3 regions of the Caballeronia sp. KNU42 genome follow, and region 1 is predicted to be linked to each of the others. Evidence: predicted binding sites of a transcription regulator. Region 1 holds the regulator's gene; each other region holds the start of a gene.
The links. Region 1 encodes FliA, which starts transcription of late flagellar genes. Its sites were predicted from a motif close to CTAAAGTTTNNNNNNNNNNNGCCGNTA; they were not measured.
Positions count from the first base shown of each region.

Region 2: ACSOSP_RS14325 (flagellin N-terminal helical domain-containing protein) is a predicted target of FliA. The motif match lies at 2,445-2,471, and genes of this name have one in related genera.
Region 3: ACSOSP_RS07950 (DUF4088 family protein) is a predicted target of FliA. The motif match lies at 2,210-2,236, and genes of this name have one in related genera.

Region 1 is NZ_CM132388.1:2,865,404-2,870,181, reverse strand. Features, by position in the region: gene ACSOSP_RS12905 (diguanylate cyclase) at 234-1,325, shown strand; gene ACSOSP_RS12900 (RNA polymerase sigma factor FliA) at 1,347-2,078, opposite strand; gene ACSOSP_RS12895 (nucleotide-binding protein) at 2,109-3,041, opposite strand; gene flhF (flagellar biosynthesis protein FlhF) at 3,034-4,767, opposite strand.
Region 2 is NZ_CM132388.1:3,177,518-3,182,295, reverse strand. Features, by position in the region: gene ACSOSP_RS14340 (hypothetical protein) at 160-519, shown strand; gene rpsU (30S ribosomal protein S21) at 800-1,012, opposite strand; gene ACSOSP_RS14330 (aldo/keto reductase) at 1,375-2,322, opposite strand; gene ACSOSP_RS14325 (flagellin N-terminal helical domain-containing protein) at 2,570-4,033, shown strand; gene fliD (flagellar filament capping protein FliD) at 4,192-4,778, shown strand, end outside.
Region 3 is NZ_CM132388.1:1,772,320-1,777,097, reverse strand. Features, by position in the region: gene ACSOSP_RS07955 (ATP-dependent helicase) at 1-1,325, shown strand, start outside; gene ACSOSP_RS07950 (DUF4088 family protein) at 1,353-2,117, opposite strand; gene ACSOSP_RS07945 (CreA family protein) at 2,261-2,743, opposite strand; gene ACSOSP_RS07940 (aldose epimerase family protein) at 3,036-4,097, opposite strand; gene ACSOSP_RS07935 (FadR/GntR family transcriptional regulator) at 4,094-4,778, opposite strand, start outside.

The sequences.
Region 1 (4,778 bases):
CCCTAACGTGCTGAATGCATCCCGCTCCGTTCGAAATCGATCGCAACAAGTCAGCATTAATCAGCCATGAATCTAGCCGATTCGTGCGCTTTTCGGTCACTTTTCAACGACGCAGTACGATTGCAATTCTGCAACACGCAGGCACTGTAGAAAAACGGCAGAAAAACTGCAGAAAACGCGGCATCGATCAGCACTTCGGCATCACCTTCGACATCACATCAGGGAGATTCAGAATGGGGCAGGCGAAGGACCCCTTGCACCGGCAGCGCGGTTACGTGTGGTCGCCGCATCACGATCCGGAAAAAGAGCAGGCGACGCTGCGAGTCATACTGGGCGGCCTCGCAGCGGCAGTCTACGGTGTGCTGGCGTGGTTCGATCCGACGCCCGCCGCCATCGCCAGTTTCCATGCGCTCGCGCTCTGCCTGATCTATGGCGTCGCGACCCGGCTAATCATCAGCAAAATGCAGCGGCAGTCGGATCTGCGCCTCGCTTGCACAACGGTCGCCGATCAGGTCCTGCTCACCGTGGTTCTCGGCGCCGGAGGCGCGCTCACCTTGCCCATGCTGTGGGCCGTTTTCCTTTTTCTGATCGGCGCGGCCGGGCGTTACGGCAAGCGCACGCTGGCGTTGTCGTGTGGAACGGCGCTACTGGGTATCGTCGCGTTGTCCGTCCTGCAGCCCTGGTGGATGATCAATCAGCTCGCGGCGCTCGGGATTGGCCTAAGCGTCCTTGGGGCATCGATCTATCTCGCGGTGCTGATCGGCCGCCTGGGCAGCGCGAACCGCGACCTCGCGTTGAAGGCCGGTACCGATCCCCTCACGGGCTTGAGCAACCGCTACATGCTGGAACAGACCATCGGCCGGGCGGTGATGGCGATATCGACGGGACAGGAAGGCGCGACCGCGCTGCTGCTGATCGATCTCGACGGCTTCAAGGAAGTCAACGATACCTACGGCCACGAAGTCGGCGACGTCGTGCTGCAAACTTTCGCGGCGCTGCTGGCAAGAAGAGTAAGAACCACCGACACAGTCGCGCGCCTCGGCGGCGACGAATTCGTCGTACTGGCGCGGCACGTGACCGGCAACCACGCCGTGCAGACGGTGGCGAACGGCGTACACGCGGTGCTGGCGGAAATGAAGTCGGTGCAGGACCGGGTGATGAATGTATCGGCGAGTATTGGCGCGTGCCTGATCTCGCCGGACCTGAGCCCCGGTTACACGGATATTGCCGCGCTGATGCGCGCAGCGGATCGTGCAATGTATCGCGCCAAGGCGCGAGGCAAGGGCCAGACAGTATTCGCCGACAGCGCGGATTTCGAAACCTGAACTACGTTTATCTGCCGGGGCTCAAGCTTCCACGCCCGACCAAGCCTGTTCCCGCAACTTCGCCCGCAGCCGTGCAACAGCCTGGCTATGCAACTGGCACACACGCGATTCGCTGACTTCCATCACCGCGCCAATTTCGCGCAGGTTCAAGCCCTTCTCGTAATACAAGCTCATCAGCAGCTTTTCGCGTTCCGGCAATTTATCGATGGCGTCAACCAGCGCCGAGCGCAAGCTGCCGTCGAGCAACGCGGACAGCGGGTCGGCTTTATCGACGCAATAACGGTCGAGAAACGGCTCGTCATCGGAAGACCGGTCGAAGTCTTCGTAATAGATCAACTGGCTGCCATGCAGATCCTGCAGCATGGCCTGGTATTCAATCAGCGGCATGTTCAGGTGCTCGGCCACTTCCTGTTCGCTCGCGGACCGGCCGAGATGCTGCTCGACCTTGTGCACAGCGGACTCCACTTCGCGCGAGGTCTTGCGCATGCTGCGCGGCAGCCAGTCGTTGGCGCGCAACTCGTCGAGCATCGCGCCGCGAATCCGCTGGCTGGCGTAGGTCTCGAACTGAGCGCCCTGATCTTCCTTATAGCGGCCGGCCGCATCGAGCAAGCCGATCATGCCGGCCTGGATCAGGTCGTCCAGATCGACGCTGGCCGGCATTTTCGCCACGAGCTGCAGTCCGAGCCGGCGCACCAGCGGCGCGTAGCGGGTCAGGACTTCCGACTGTGACAGTTTTCCCTGGGCGTTATACATCGCATTCACCTTGTTCCTTCTCTTGCGGCATCACACGGACGCGGGACTGCTCATCGCGCGCTGCATCAATGGCGTTTCGGCGCGACGTACCGCGCCGGAGTTGATCGAACGCTCTACCTCTTGCTGCGTTTCCGCTCGCAAGGACTGCACGGGCCATTCAAACTGCGACGCTTGCGGCATCGGCCAGTACTGCAATTCAGCGGCAATCTGCCGGTAATCCCGGGCCGCTGCCGTCGCCGGGAATGCTTCCACCGCGCAACGCGACAGCTCGTGCGCCCGCGCCACGCGCGGATCTTCAGCCACGCAGCCCGCCGGCATGAGCTGCACCGCGAGATAGCGGCCGGCGACGCCCGCGAGGTTATCGAAAGCGATTTGCGCATCGGCGCCGTTCTTCACGTGATTCACGACGACCCGGAACCGCCCGATAGCGTGTGCGTAATGCAGACGCTTGATGCAGGCGTACGCCTCGGTGATCGCGGCAGGCGCTACGCGCGTCACGATCACGAAGTCGTGCGCTTGCACGGCCAGATTCGACAACGCGCCGCTACGGTCAAGCTGGGTATCGATCAGGACCACATCGGCGGGTCCGTCGAGCAGCACCCGGCAATGCGCGGCGTCCTGGCTGATGCGTTCGTCGCGAGGCGCGGCGATCACCGAAAAGCCGAACGGCGTGCGCGTGACGGCGTCCTGCAAGAAACGCTTGCCGGACAACACGGCGCCCAGCGCGCCGTTGTCGGGCACCTTCGCCAGCCGGCTCACCGACAACGCGTTATGGCGCTCATCGATTACCAGCACATCCTTACCTTGCGCGGCGAGCGCGCAGGCGAGGTTGACGACCGTCGAGGTATTGCCGGTTCCCCCCAATCCACCTGCCGGGGCGCCGCACACCGCCACGACCCGGGAGCCGTTGCGTGTCAGCAGACGGCGCAAGCCTTCAGCCTGATCGGACACGAACTTATCCAAAGTGAACCTCATGCAGTTCGGTGGAAGCGCGCGCTGAGAGCGCGGACAGGAGCGGCGGCACATCATCGTCTTGCGGCACGAACGGCGAGCCGTCGCGCGGGATGCAGAAGGCGCTTTTAATCAGGAAACGCTTGGTCGCGACGTACAGGTTTTCCGGCACCTTCTGACCCGTCGATACGTAATGCACGGGCAGCTTGTAGCGGATCACGGTGTCGAGTACGCCACCCAGGTTCGTGGCTTCGTCGAGCTTGGTCAGGATGCAGCCCGCGAGCGGCGCCTGGTCCGGATTGCTCTGATAGGCCTGCACGACTTCGTTCAACGTATCGCCGTGGCTGGTTGCGTTCAGCAGCAGCAGGCGCTGCACCGGATGGCCGGCGCCGCACAACATGGCGATGTGATCGGAGACAGTACGGTCGCGCTGGCTCATGCCAATGGTGTCGATCAGCACGATGTGCTTGTTACGCAGTTCCGAAAGCGCGAGTTGCAGGTCGCTTGCGTCTTTCACCGCATGCACCGATACCCCGAGGATCTTGCCGAAAATACGCAGTTGTTCGTGCGCGCCGATCCGGTAGCTGTCGGTGGTGAGCAGCGCGACCTTGCTGGCGCCGAAGCGCATCACGCAGCGCGCGGCGAGCTTGGCGGTGGTGGTCGTCTTGCCCACGCCCGTCGGGCCCATCAGCGCGAAAACGCCGCCGCGGTTCATCATCGATTCTTCGCTGTCCATGACGGGCAGGTTGTTCTCGAGCACTTGCTGGACCCATTGCATCGACTCTTCGGCTTGTTCGATCTCCGGCATGTTGTCGATCAGCAGACGGACCAGCTGCGCTGAGAAACCGGCCGCGAACAGGCGCTTGGTCAGCGCGGCGTGATTCGGGCTGCGGCGCTGGCGATCGCCCCACAGCAAGCCGGCGAAGTGCTCTTCCATCATGCCGCGCATCGACGAAAGTTCATTCATGACGGTGTCGTTCACGACTTGCTCCATGCGCGTGCGGATGGCTTCGGTCACGGCTGCAGCGGCCGACGCCGGCAGGCCCGCGAACGCGCCTTCCTGCATCGAGCTGGCGGTTTGGGCCGCCGGGGTTTGGATTTGGTGCTGGGTTGCTGCGTGCAGTTGCGCGGTTTTTTGTTCCGCCCGGCGAGCGGCGGCTTGCGCTGCTTCGCGGGTCCATCCGTGGGCTTGCGCGGAGTCCTGCGGCGTGACGGTCACGGGACTGCCCAAGCCCTTCGCAATTGCGGCTGACGCGCTCAGCGTGCGTTGCTGCGCACTTTCAGCCGCTGACTGAGCTACCCGGCGCGCATGCTCGATCAGCCAGGGATTCGATTCGGCCATCGTGCGCGACGTGTCGTCCACTTGCGCTTCGGGCTCCATATCATCCAGCGGTTCGGGATTGGCGCCGAATACCGATGAAAAGACATCGCCGCTTGCGTACGCGTTCGAACCTGAATTCGAATTCAGGTGAGACGGCGCGTGGGACTGCAATTGCGGTTGCGAATGTGACTGCGAATGTGACTGATTCCCGGCCGACTCCCGCAGTTTCATCTCGCGATGCTGGGCGGCGGCTTTCGGGGAGATCTTCGCGAGATCGCCGTCAGCGACCGCGACGATCTCGACGCTGCCGTCTTCGGTTACCCGATTCGACAGCACGACCGCATCGGGGCCCAGTGCTTCACGGACGAGCCGAAACGCTTCACGACTCGTGGCACCGATGAATTTGCGGATGTTCAATTTATCCCCCG
Region 2 (4,778 bases), 310 kb from region 1:
GACCTGGGCAGGAATTTGAGAGGCTCCGCGGGGCACTTAGGTTGCTGAAACGATTCCCTCGCACTGACCCATGAAGGAACCGTGTCCGCGCAGATATCGAACGAATAAATAAATACGCCGCATGCGAGTAACGCAATAGTCAAAGCAACGAGCAATGCCATGTTAACCGCGAGAGACATCTACGAACGCGTGAGCAACCATCTGCTTACCCAACGGGCTGTGTCAGAAGATGAAAACGGTTCGTGCCGCCTGCGCAGCGGCAACGGCCGCAAGTGCGCTATCGGTTCGCTGATCGCCGACGAGTTGTATCGGCCGGAGATCGAGGGCGTTGGAATCTCGTACTACCGGCACGCAAAGGACGGCTCATTATTGCGCGCGCTGTATGCGTCGGAGGTTGATGCCTACGATCCGGACATCGTCGAGTTGCTGATCGAACTGGAAGAAGTTCACGACGATTCCGACGTAGACGAATGGCCCCAGCTCCTGGCGCGCGTGGGCGAACGGCACGCGTTTGTTTAGGCGCGAATAGACGCCCGCCAGCTCAGGCGATGGCTCGCCAAGGCGGGACAAGAGCGAAAAATGAGGAAGGTTCACTCAGGCGTGCGTGAGCCAGGAATCCAAAATTCAGCCGCAGAATTCCAGCCAAGGCGGGCGGACCAGTTGAGCCGCGAGCCGAAGTAACGCCAGAACTAAAACCGGCAAATCAAACCAGACAAGCAAAACGGCGATGCAACCCTTGCGGGCGGCATCGCCGTTTTGCTTGGTGCAGCCTATCAATCCGGCTGCAACCGGCCAAGACTTAGTGAAGCTTCTTGGGCAGCATCTGGCTGCGCAGACGCTTGCGCAGACGGCTGACTGCTGCCGCTTTCTTGCGCTTGCGTGCCGTCGTCGGCTTTTCATACGACTGACGTTCGCGAAGTTCGGCGATCAGGCCGTTCTTTTCGATGGTCCGGCGAAAGCGACGGATCGCAACGTCGAACGGCTCGTTTTCTTTCAAAACAATAGTGGTCATGGATGTCCTAAATCGCTGATACGTTTTTCTGACTGCGCGGCGAAGCGTACCGACTAAGGCAACGCCGCGCGCCGGCACTCCGATCGTCCACCCAACAACAGCGGACACGAGCAAAGCGGCCACGGAGGCCGGAAAAGAGAGAGGTGGGATTTCACCGCCGATCACGGCATGCGCAGTCTGTCGAAAACGAACAGCGCACTTCGGGCCGCCCGGCGTCGCTTAAAAATAGCTGCGCCATCGGGCAAAAATCTCGATTCGGGCGAGATGTTATCAGATCGCCGCCCCGTCGCCAACCCCGAAACACCTCTGCACGGAGGTTTGGAGACGGGCAACCCCATGATGATGCGTGCTTTTTGCCGATTTCAGTCCGGATTGCTGGCTTCGTCGAGGAGTGCGACGTCTTCAGGCGTCAAAGTAATCCGGGTCGCGTGGGCCAAGGTTTCGAGCTGCTTGACCGATGTCGCGCTCGCGATCGGCGCCGTGACGCCCGGCCGCGCGATCAGCCATGCAAGCGCGACCGCCGCCGGCTCCGTGTCATGGCGGTCTGACACTTTAACCAGCGCGTTCACGATTCTCAAGCCCCTATCGTTCAGGTAGCCCGACACTTTCGCGCCTCGGGCACTGTTCTCGGTATCGGCTTTGGATCGATATTTTCCGCTCAGAAAGCCGCTCGCCAGGCTGTAATACGTCACCACCGACACCTTGTGCGCCTTGATAACCGGTTCCAGGTCGTTCTCGTAGCCAGCGCGATCGTAGAGATTGTATTCAGGCTGAAGCACCTGATAACCCGCGATCCCCTCTTTCGCCGATATCTTCAGTGCCTCTTCCAGTCTTTCGCCGCTGTAATTGGACGCACCAATTACGCGCACTTTCCCAGCCGTAATCAGCTTTTGATATGCACCGAGCGTGTCGAGCAGGGGCGTTTTATCGTCGTCCCGATGAGAAAAGTAGACGTCGATGTAATCCGTCTTCAGGCGTTTGAGCGAGTCGTTGACGGCAGCCTCGATATTTGCCGCCGACAGCCCCGTCCGCGTGCTCAGCAGGCCGACCTTGGTCGCCAGCACGATCTTGTCGCGCTTGCCGCTTTCCTTGAGCCACTTGCCGATGATGGTCTCCGACTCGCCGCCCTGGTGGCCGTCGACCCAGGCGGAATAGACGTCGGCGGTATCGATGAAATTAAGACCGTGGTCGACGAAGGCGTCGAGGATGGAGAACGACGTACGTTCGTCGGCGGTCCAGCCGAATACATTTCCGCCGAAAACGAGCGGCGCGACTTTGAGGTCTGACGTACCGATAGTGCGTTGCTGCATGGTTGCTCCCGGGCTGTTGTAGGCAAACGCGCGATAACTGAACGAAAAAGAATACCCGCGAATCCCGCGGCTCGCAGGCGGCCGGGCAATCACTATTCTCCCTACAAATCCTTACCTTAGTCCTCAAGTTTTTTTTTCATGGGCCGCTAACCCATGTAGGCGGCCGGCTACCACGCTCGGAACCGCCAAGCAACAGGACCGTGCAGTAGCCATAACAGCCCTTTAAGTTCTTTCAGGAGAAATCCAAATGATCGGTATCAATAGCAATATCAACTCGCTGGTCGCTCAGCAAAACCTGAACACCTCGCAAAGCGCGCTGTCGCAGGCCATCACGCGCCTGTCGTCCGGTAAGCGCATCAACAGCGCAGCAGACGATGCAGCTGGTCTCGCGATCTCGAACCGTATGCAAACGCAGATCAACGGCTTGAACCAAGGCGTTTCGAATGCGAACGACGGCGTTTCGATGATCCAGACGGCATCGAGCGGTCTGGCGCAGATCACGACGAGCTTGCAAACCATTCGTCAACTGGCCGTGCAGGCATCGAGCGGCTCGCTGTCGTCAAGCGACCAGGCAGCTCTGCAACAAGAAGTAGCGCAGCAAGTCGCTGAAGTGAACCGCGTGGCATCGCAAACGAACTACAACGGCAAGAACGTTCTGGACGGCTCCGCAGGTAACGTGAGCTTCCAGGTCGGCGCGAACGTCGGCCAGACGATCAGCCTGAACCTGACGCAAAGCCTGTCGGCAGCTTCGCTTGGTGGCGGCACGGTGCAAAAGGGCAACACGCTGGGCACGATTACCGGTCTTGACTTGACATCGGCCGGCGGGATTCCTGCCGCGGGCGTAGCAGGCGCCATCACGTCGATCAACGTCTTGTCCGATGGCAACGGCGGCTACACCTTTACGGACCAGAACAACCAGGCCATCTCGACAGCGACGTCGAGCGCGTTGTTCTCCACGAATGCTAGCGGCCAACTCACGGTCAACAGCGCGACAGCGACTAACCCGCTGACTACCGCGAATGCTGTGACCACGATCAGCGCTGCGAACACCATTACTGCGACCGCCGGCGAAACCCTTGGCACGATTTCGAACATCGCGATCGACCCCTCCACGGGAGCTGCGTCGACCAGCGCCAGCGCTATCACGTCGATTACAGTGAAGTCGGACGGCAACTCGGGATTGCAGTTCTTTGATCAGAACGGCAATCAGCTCGCAAACAACAGCGCCGCTGTGACGACCAACTTCACCATCACGGCCGCTGTTCCTGGCACGACGCCTGCGACGTTTGCGCTCGTCGCCGGTAAAGCACCCTCAACCCTTGGTACTCCGGGTGCGGCCGGTGGCACGGGCACCACCGGTGGCGTGCTGACCCAGGTTGCCAGCAACAATGCACCGCCGGCAATTTCGGCAGTCGACGTCAGCACGACGGCAGGCGCGAACGCTGCAATGGAATCGATCGACAACGCGCTCGCAACGGTCAACAACATCCAGGCAACCCTGGGTGCTGCTCAAAACCGTTTCACGTCGATCTCCTCGGCACAGCAATCGCAATCGACCGACTTGTCGGGCGCCCAGTCGCAAATCACGGACGCCGACTTCGCTGCAGAAACGGCTAACCTGAGCAAGGCGCAAGTGCTGCAACAAGCAGGTATCTCGGTGCTGGCGCAAGCCAACTCCAACCCGCAGCAAGTTCTGAAGCTTCTCCAGTAATAGCTTTTGCGGTAATGGCCCTCGCGTAGTGCGGCGCATCGCACTACCGCACTACGCGCCGGCCGAATGTGTTGCTTGGGGAGGCTTGCCTCCCCTACACGTTTTACAAACGTTTATCATTCAGGCTCAAAAGCAAAACCGACGTACGGAGCATCTCAATGTCGACGATTTCCGGCGCCTCCAGCGCCTCCGCCACGGCCGCGGCCACAGCAGCCGCCACTTTAGCCGCCACCCAGGCAGCCGAAGCGGCCGCCGCGCAATCCATCATCAGCGGTTCTACGGGAAATTCGTCGCTGGATGTCTCGTCGCTCGTGACGAGCCTCGTCAATGCGAAGGTGGCAGGTCAGACCGCCACGCTCTCCGCGCAGCAGACGAACGACAACACCCAACTTTCGGCCATCAGCGCGTTGCAGGCGGCACTGTCCGCCTTGCAGGCTGGTATCGCCTCACTTTCCAACGGCACCGCTCTCGGCCAGTACACCGCGACCGCAAGCGGTACCGGACTGACGGCGACCGCCGGCAGCACTGCGTCAGCGGGCACTTATTCCGTTGCGGTCACGCAAATTGCCAGCTCGCAGACGCTTTCATCGGCCGCGTTCGGCAGCACGACGGCGCTCGGTACCGGCACGATGAACATCTCGGTCGGCAGCCAGTCGATGAGTCTCGCCATCACGTCGTCGAACAACACGGTAAGCGGCATTGCCAGCGCGATCAACTCGGCGTCGAACAACCCGGGCGTCACGGC
Region 3 (4,778 bases), 1.1 Mb from region 1:
TCTTGCTGTCGATGAAACCCGATGGCCGCGGGCTGACGGTCGTCGGCGACGACGCCCAGTCCATCTATTCATTTCGCGGCGCGACGGTGCGCAATATTCTCGATTTCCCGAGCCACTTCGACCCGCCCGCGAAATGCGTGACGCTCGAGCGCAATTACCGCTCGACGCAGCCGATTCTGGCGGCATCGAATGCGGTGATCGGACTCGCCGCCGAGCGTTATACGAAGAACTTGTGGACCGACAAGGCATCGGCGCAACGCCCACGCCTGGTCTCGGTGGCGGACGAGGCGGATCAGGCGCGTTATATCGTCGAGCAGGTGCTGGAGGCGCGCGAAGGCGGCATGACGCTCAAGCAGCAAGCGGTGCTGTTTCGCGCCGCGCATCATAGCGCCGCGCTCGAAATCGAACTCACGCGGCGCAACATTCCGTTCGTGAAGTTCGGTGGACTGAAGTTCCTCGATTCGGTTCACGTGAAGGACGTGCTGGCGGTACTGCGCTGGGGCGAGAACCTGCGTGATCGCGTGGCCGGGTTTCGCGTGCTGCAGTTGTTGCCAGGGGTTGGACCTGCCATCGCGGGGCGTGTACTCGATCAGGTCGCCGAGCGCGGCGAGACGCCGGCCGCGTTGGCCGCATTCGCCGCGCCGTTGCGCGCGAGCGAAGACTGGCCGACGCTCGTCGCGATGATGTCGAAGGTTTGCGCACGCGAAAGCGGCTGGCCCGCTGAATTCGAAATGATCCGGCGCTGGTACGAACCGCATCTGGAACGCAATCACGAAGACGCGTCGATCCGTCATGGCGACGTGTTGCAGATGGAAAGCATTGCGTCCACGTATCCCACGCGCGAGCGTTTTCTCACGGAACTGACGCTCGATCCGCCCGATGCCACCAGCGACGAATCGGGTGTTCCGCTCATCGACGAGGATTATCTGATTCTTTCCACCATCCATTCGGCCAAGGGCCAGGAGTGGAAGAACGTGTTCGTGATGAATGGCGTGGATGGCTGCATTCCATCCGATATGGGCACGGGCAGCGACGAGGAAATCGATGAAGAGAGGCGGCTGTTGTACGTCGCCATGACGCGTGCGAAAGAGGATTTGCACATTGTCACGCCGCAGCGTTTCTACGTGCACAACCAGACGCATATGGGCGACCGGCATGTCTGGGCGGCGCGTACGCGTTTCATCCCCGCGCATCTGATGCCGCAGTTCGAAGCGTGCGCGTGGCCGCCAGTTCCCGAGCCGGCCGCGCCGACAGCGGCGGGACTGGCCGCGGCGGCAAAGGCCAAAGTCGATATCGCCGCGCGGTTGAAGAAGATGTGGGAGTGAAGGGCTTCGAGCTAGCTCAAAACAAGCTCAACGTTCCGCACGCGAAGGCTTCGGCACTCTGCGCTCCGGCGTGAAGATCGTACGCAGCCAGTTGCCGAAGCGAGTGAAACCGTCGTACGGCTCTTCAATAAAAATCTCCGGCTTCATCATGCGCAACTGCTCGAGTACTTGCTGTGCTTCCTGCTTTGCAATCGAGCCATGGAACATACCGAGGCGCAGCAGGCAGCGCAGTTCACCGAGCTTCTCGCGCGCTGTCGATCCAGCACTATGTTCGGTCGCAATCTTGGTTTCGTACACGCGTTGACGCAGTGAATCGGCGAGACGCCATGCGGGCGTCTGCATTTTCATCTCGAGTTCCTGAATATCCGATGCTGCCGCCTTGATCTGCGACGCAAGTGGATCGATCTGCGCCGCGTCTCCATTCGCCTCGGTCACGATAGCCGTGGCCCACGCGCGTGACGCCTTCACGAGGTCGTCCGGTTTCCAGTCCGAACGCACGGCGAAGCCGAAACCGTGTTCCGCGGCTTGACGCATCATCATTTCGACGACGTCGGGAAACTCCTTGTCGAGCGCCCGTTTTGCCCACGCGTACTGGCCGTTCTGCAGCATTCGCTGGACCGCTTGTTCCGTGAGCGGCGTGGGGTTGTCGAGCAGTTTTGCGCGCAGGAAATCTTCGAACGTGGGCGTGACGAATTGCGGGTCGAACTTGAGCGACAGACGAATCAACGTCTCGAAGTCACGGCGTAGCGCCGCGATGGTTTCGTCTTTAAACGAAAGGGTGATCTGACCCATGATGTTTCCCGGTTTCCGATCCCGCTGGCCGGTTCAAGCCGGCGCGGGAAGACAGTCGGCGTCGCCATGAGGGCGACGGCCGTTCGTCTGTATATCGGCGTGGGGAGGGAAAACTTTAGGGCGGGTTTGACGAGGCCGCTGTCTTATTTGACGGGAATCGTCGTACCTGCAGGCACCGGCACGGCGGTCACGCTGTTCTTCGCGCTACCGGTCGTAATCCGGTCGCTATACGTCAGATAAACCAGCGTATTGCGCTTGGCATCGACTATACGCACTACGTGTAACGTCTTGAAGATAAACGACATACGCTCCGAGAACACATCGGACTTTTGCTTGAGCGGCGCATCGATCTTGATCGGTGCGACCTGGCGGCAAGCTATCGAAGCCTCAGACGGGTCTTCGGCTATTCCCAGCGTTCCTTTAACGCCGCCCGTGCGTGCGCGGGAAACGTAACAGGTGACGCCGGCGACGGCGGGGTCGTCGTACGCCTCGACCGTAACGCGATCCGAGCCGGTAAAGCGGAAATTCGTGTTGACGCTGGCTATTTCCTCGGCATGCAGGGCAGGCGCAGCAAACAACGCAACGAGCGACGTCAGGGACGTCAGAGCGACGAGAGCGCGTTTCATCGGAATCCTTCGGCAATGAGGAAATGAAAAAGGCGTCGATATTGTATCGACGCCTTCGTTCAGTTCACGTGAAACCGCGCGCTTTCGCGTTCAATAAAAAGCTCAGTGAAAGATCAGATACAGGATCACCAACACGATCACCGGCACGCCAAGCAACCATCCCAGTAGATAGGGCATGTCTTCCTCCATTCGATTTCTGATTCAATGAATTCAGTATCGATGAGAGGCCGGTCCGCCGATACCCGCGAGCGTCCTATTCGACTGTAGGCGGGGTCCTATCGAAGGCGCATTTCTACCTCACGCGCATGGCGTAGCGCGTGATTTGCCGATATCGCTCATTGGGACGCAACACGACGTCTTCCGCGTCGTCCATATTGATCTGATTGGGAAACCCGCCCGCTTCGAGGCAAAGCCCGCCGTATTTGTGATAAGTCAGACCGCGCTTGCCCGGCACGCCTTCGAGACTGTTACTGGTGTAGAACACCAAACCGCGCTCGGTGGTCGAGACAAGCAGCTCGCGTCCGCTGGCCGGATGATAAACAGCGGCAACGCGCCGCAATTCGGGCAGCTCCGTGACCGGCTCAGCCGTTCCCAACACATAACAATGGTCGATACCGCCACCCGCCAGCGTCACTTGCTCGTTGTCGCGGGTGTCCAGTCGCGGTCCGAGCAGCGCGGCCGTACGGAAGTCGAACGGCGTATTGGCGACGTTTTCCAGCGTGGTCGGAATCGTATGTTTATCGATGGCGAAAAATTGATCGGCGGCGATCTCGATCTCATGGTCGTGGATAGTCGTCGAGTCCACGCCCGACAGGTTGAAGTACGCGTGGTTCGTGAGGTTGAGCGGCGTAGGTGCGTCCGTGAAGGCATCGTAGGTGATCGTCAGCTCGCCCGCGTTGCTGAACGCGTAGGTCACCTGGACGGTGAGCGCGCCGGGGAAACCGCTATCGCCTGCGGGCGATTCGAGCGTGAGGACCAAAGCGTCGTCCGTATGTCGCGCTTGCCACAGCTTGTAGCTAAAGCCCTGGACGCCGCCGTGTAGCGAATTCGGTGGCTGATTGGCTTCGAGTTGGTACTCCACGCCATCGAGCGAGAAGCGTGCGCCCGCGATGCGGTTCGCCCAGCGTCCGACGGTTGCGCCCATGTAGGCAGGACCGGTTGTGTACGCGGCGGGGGCATCGTGGCCGAGCAGGATATCTGCCAGACGGCCGTCGCGATCCGGCGCGAACCAGGAGACGAGCGACGCGCCCAGATTCGTCACCGATACCCGCAAGCCGTTGTCATGGCTCAGCGTGTGAAGATCGACGGGCGTACCGTCTGCGAGATTGCCCCAGTGGGCGCTGGAAATAGTCATGGTGTGGTCTCCGGATTCTGGTTTTTTGCGGGATGGCGGGTTGCTTCCGGCTTGGGCAGCCGGTCGCGATAAAGCGTGCTGACGTAATCCAGATGGGCGCCGGCGGCGTCGCGAGCGCGGCGCGGGTCGCGGGCGATGATCGCATCGAAGATGGCTTGGTGCTGCGCGAGCAGGTTCGCTTCCACGTCGTTGTCGTAGTCGACCAGCCGGTGCGATGTCAGCATCGATTCCCGTACGAGCTCGTGCAAGCCGTGCATCACGTGGGCGAGCGCGAGGTTGTGGGTGGCGTCGGCAATGGCGAGATGGAACGCGGCGTCGTGTTCTGCGATACGAGTGCGTTTAGGTTCGATGGCAGCGGTTTTCAGCGCGTTGAACGCTTCGGTGATGCGCGCCAGATCGGCGGGAGTGGCGCGTTCGGCCGCGTAGCCCGTGGCCAGGGATTCGAGGCCGTGGCGGAGTTCGAGGACATCGGCGCTGGCCGTGGGATGCTGGCTCAGCAACGCGGCGAGCGGAGCGGACACGAGCGGCGCGGTGACATCGGATACAACGAAGCCGCTGCGCGCAGCCGCCTGGATAAATCCATCCGATTCCAGCCGGATCAGCGCTTCACGCAGCGACGGGCGCGAGACATTGAGCTGTTCCGCGAGATCGCGTTCGGCGGGAAGGCGTTGCCCGGGGATT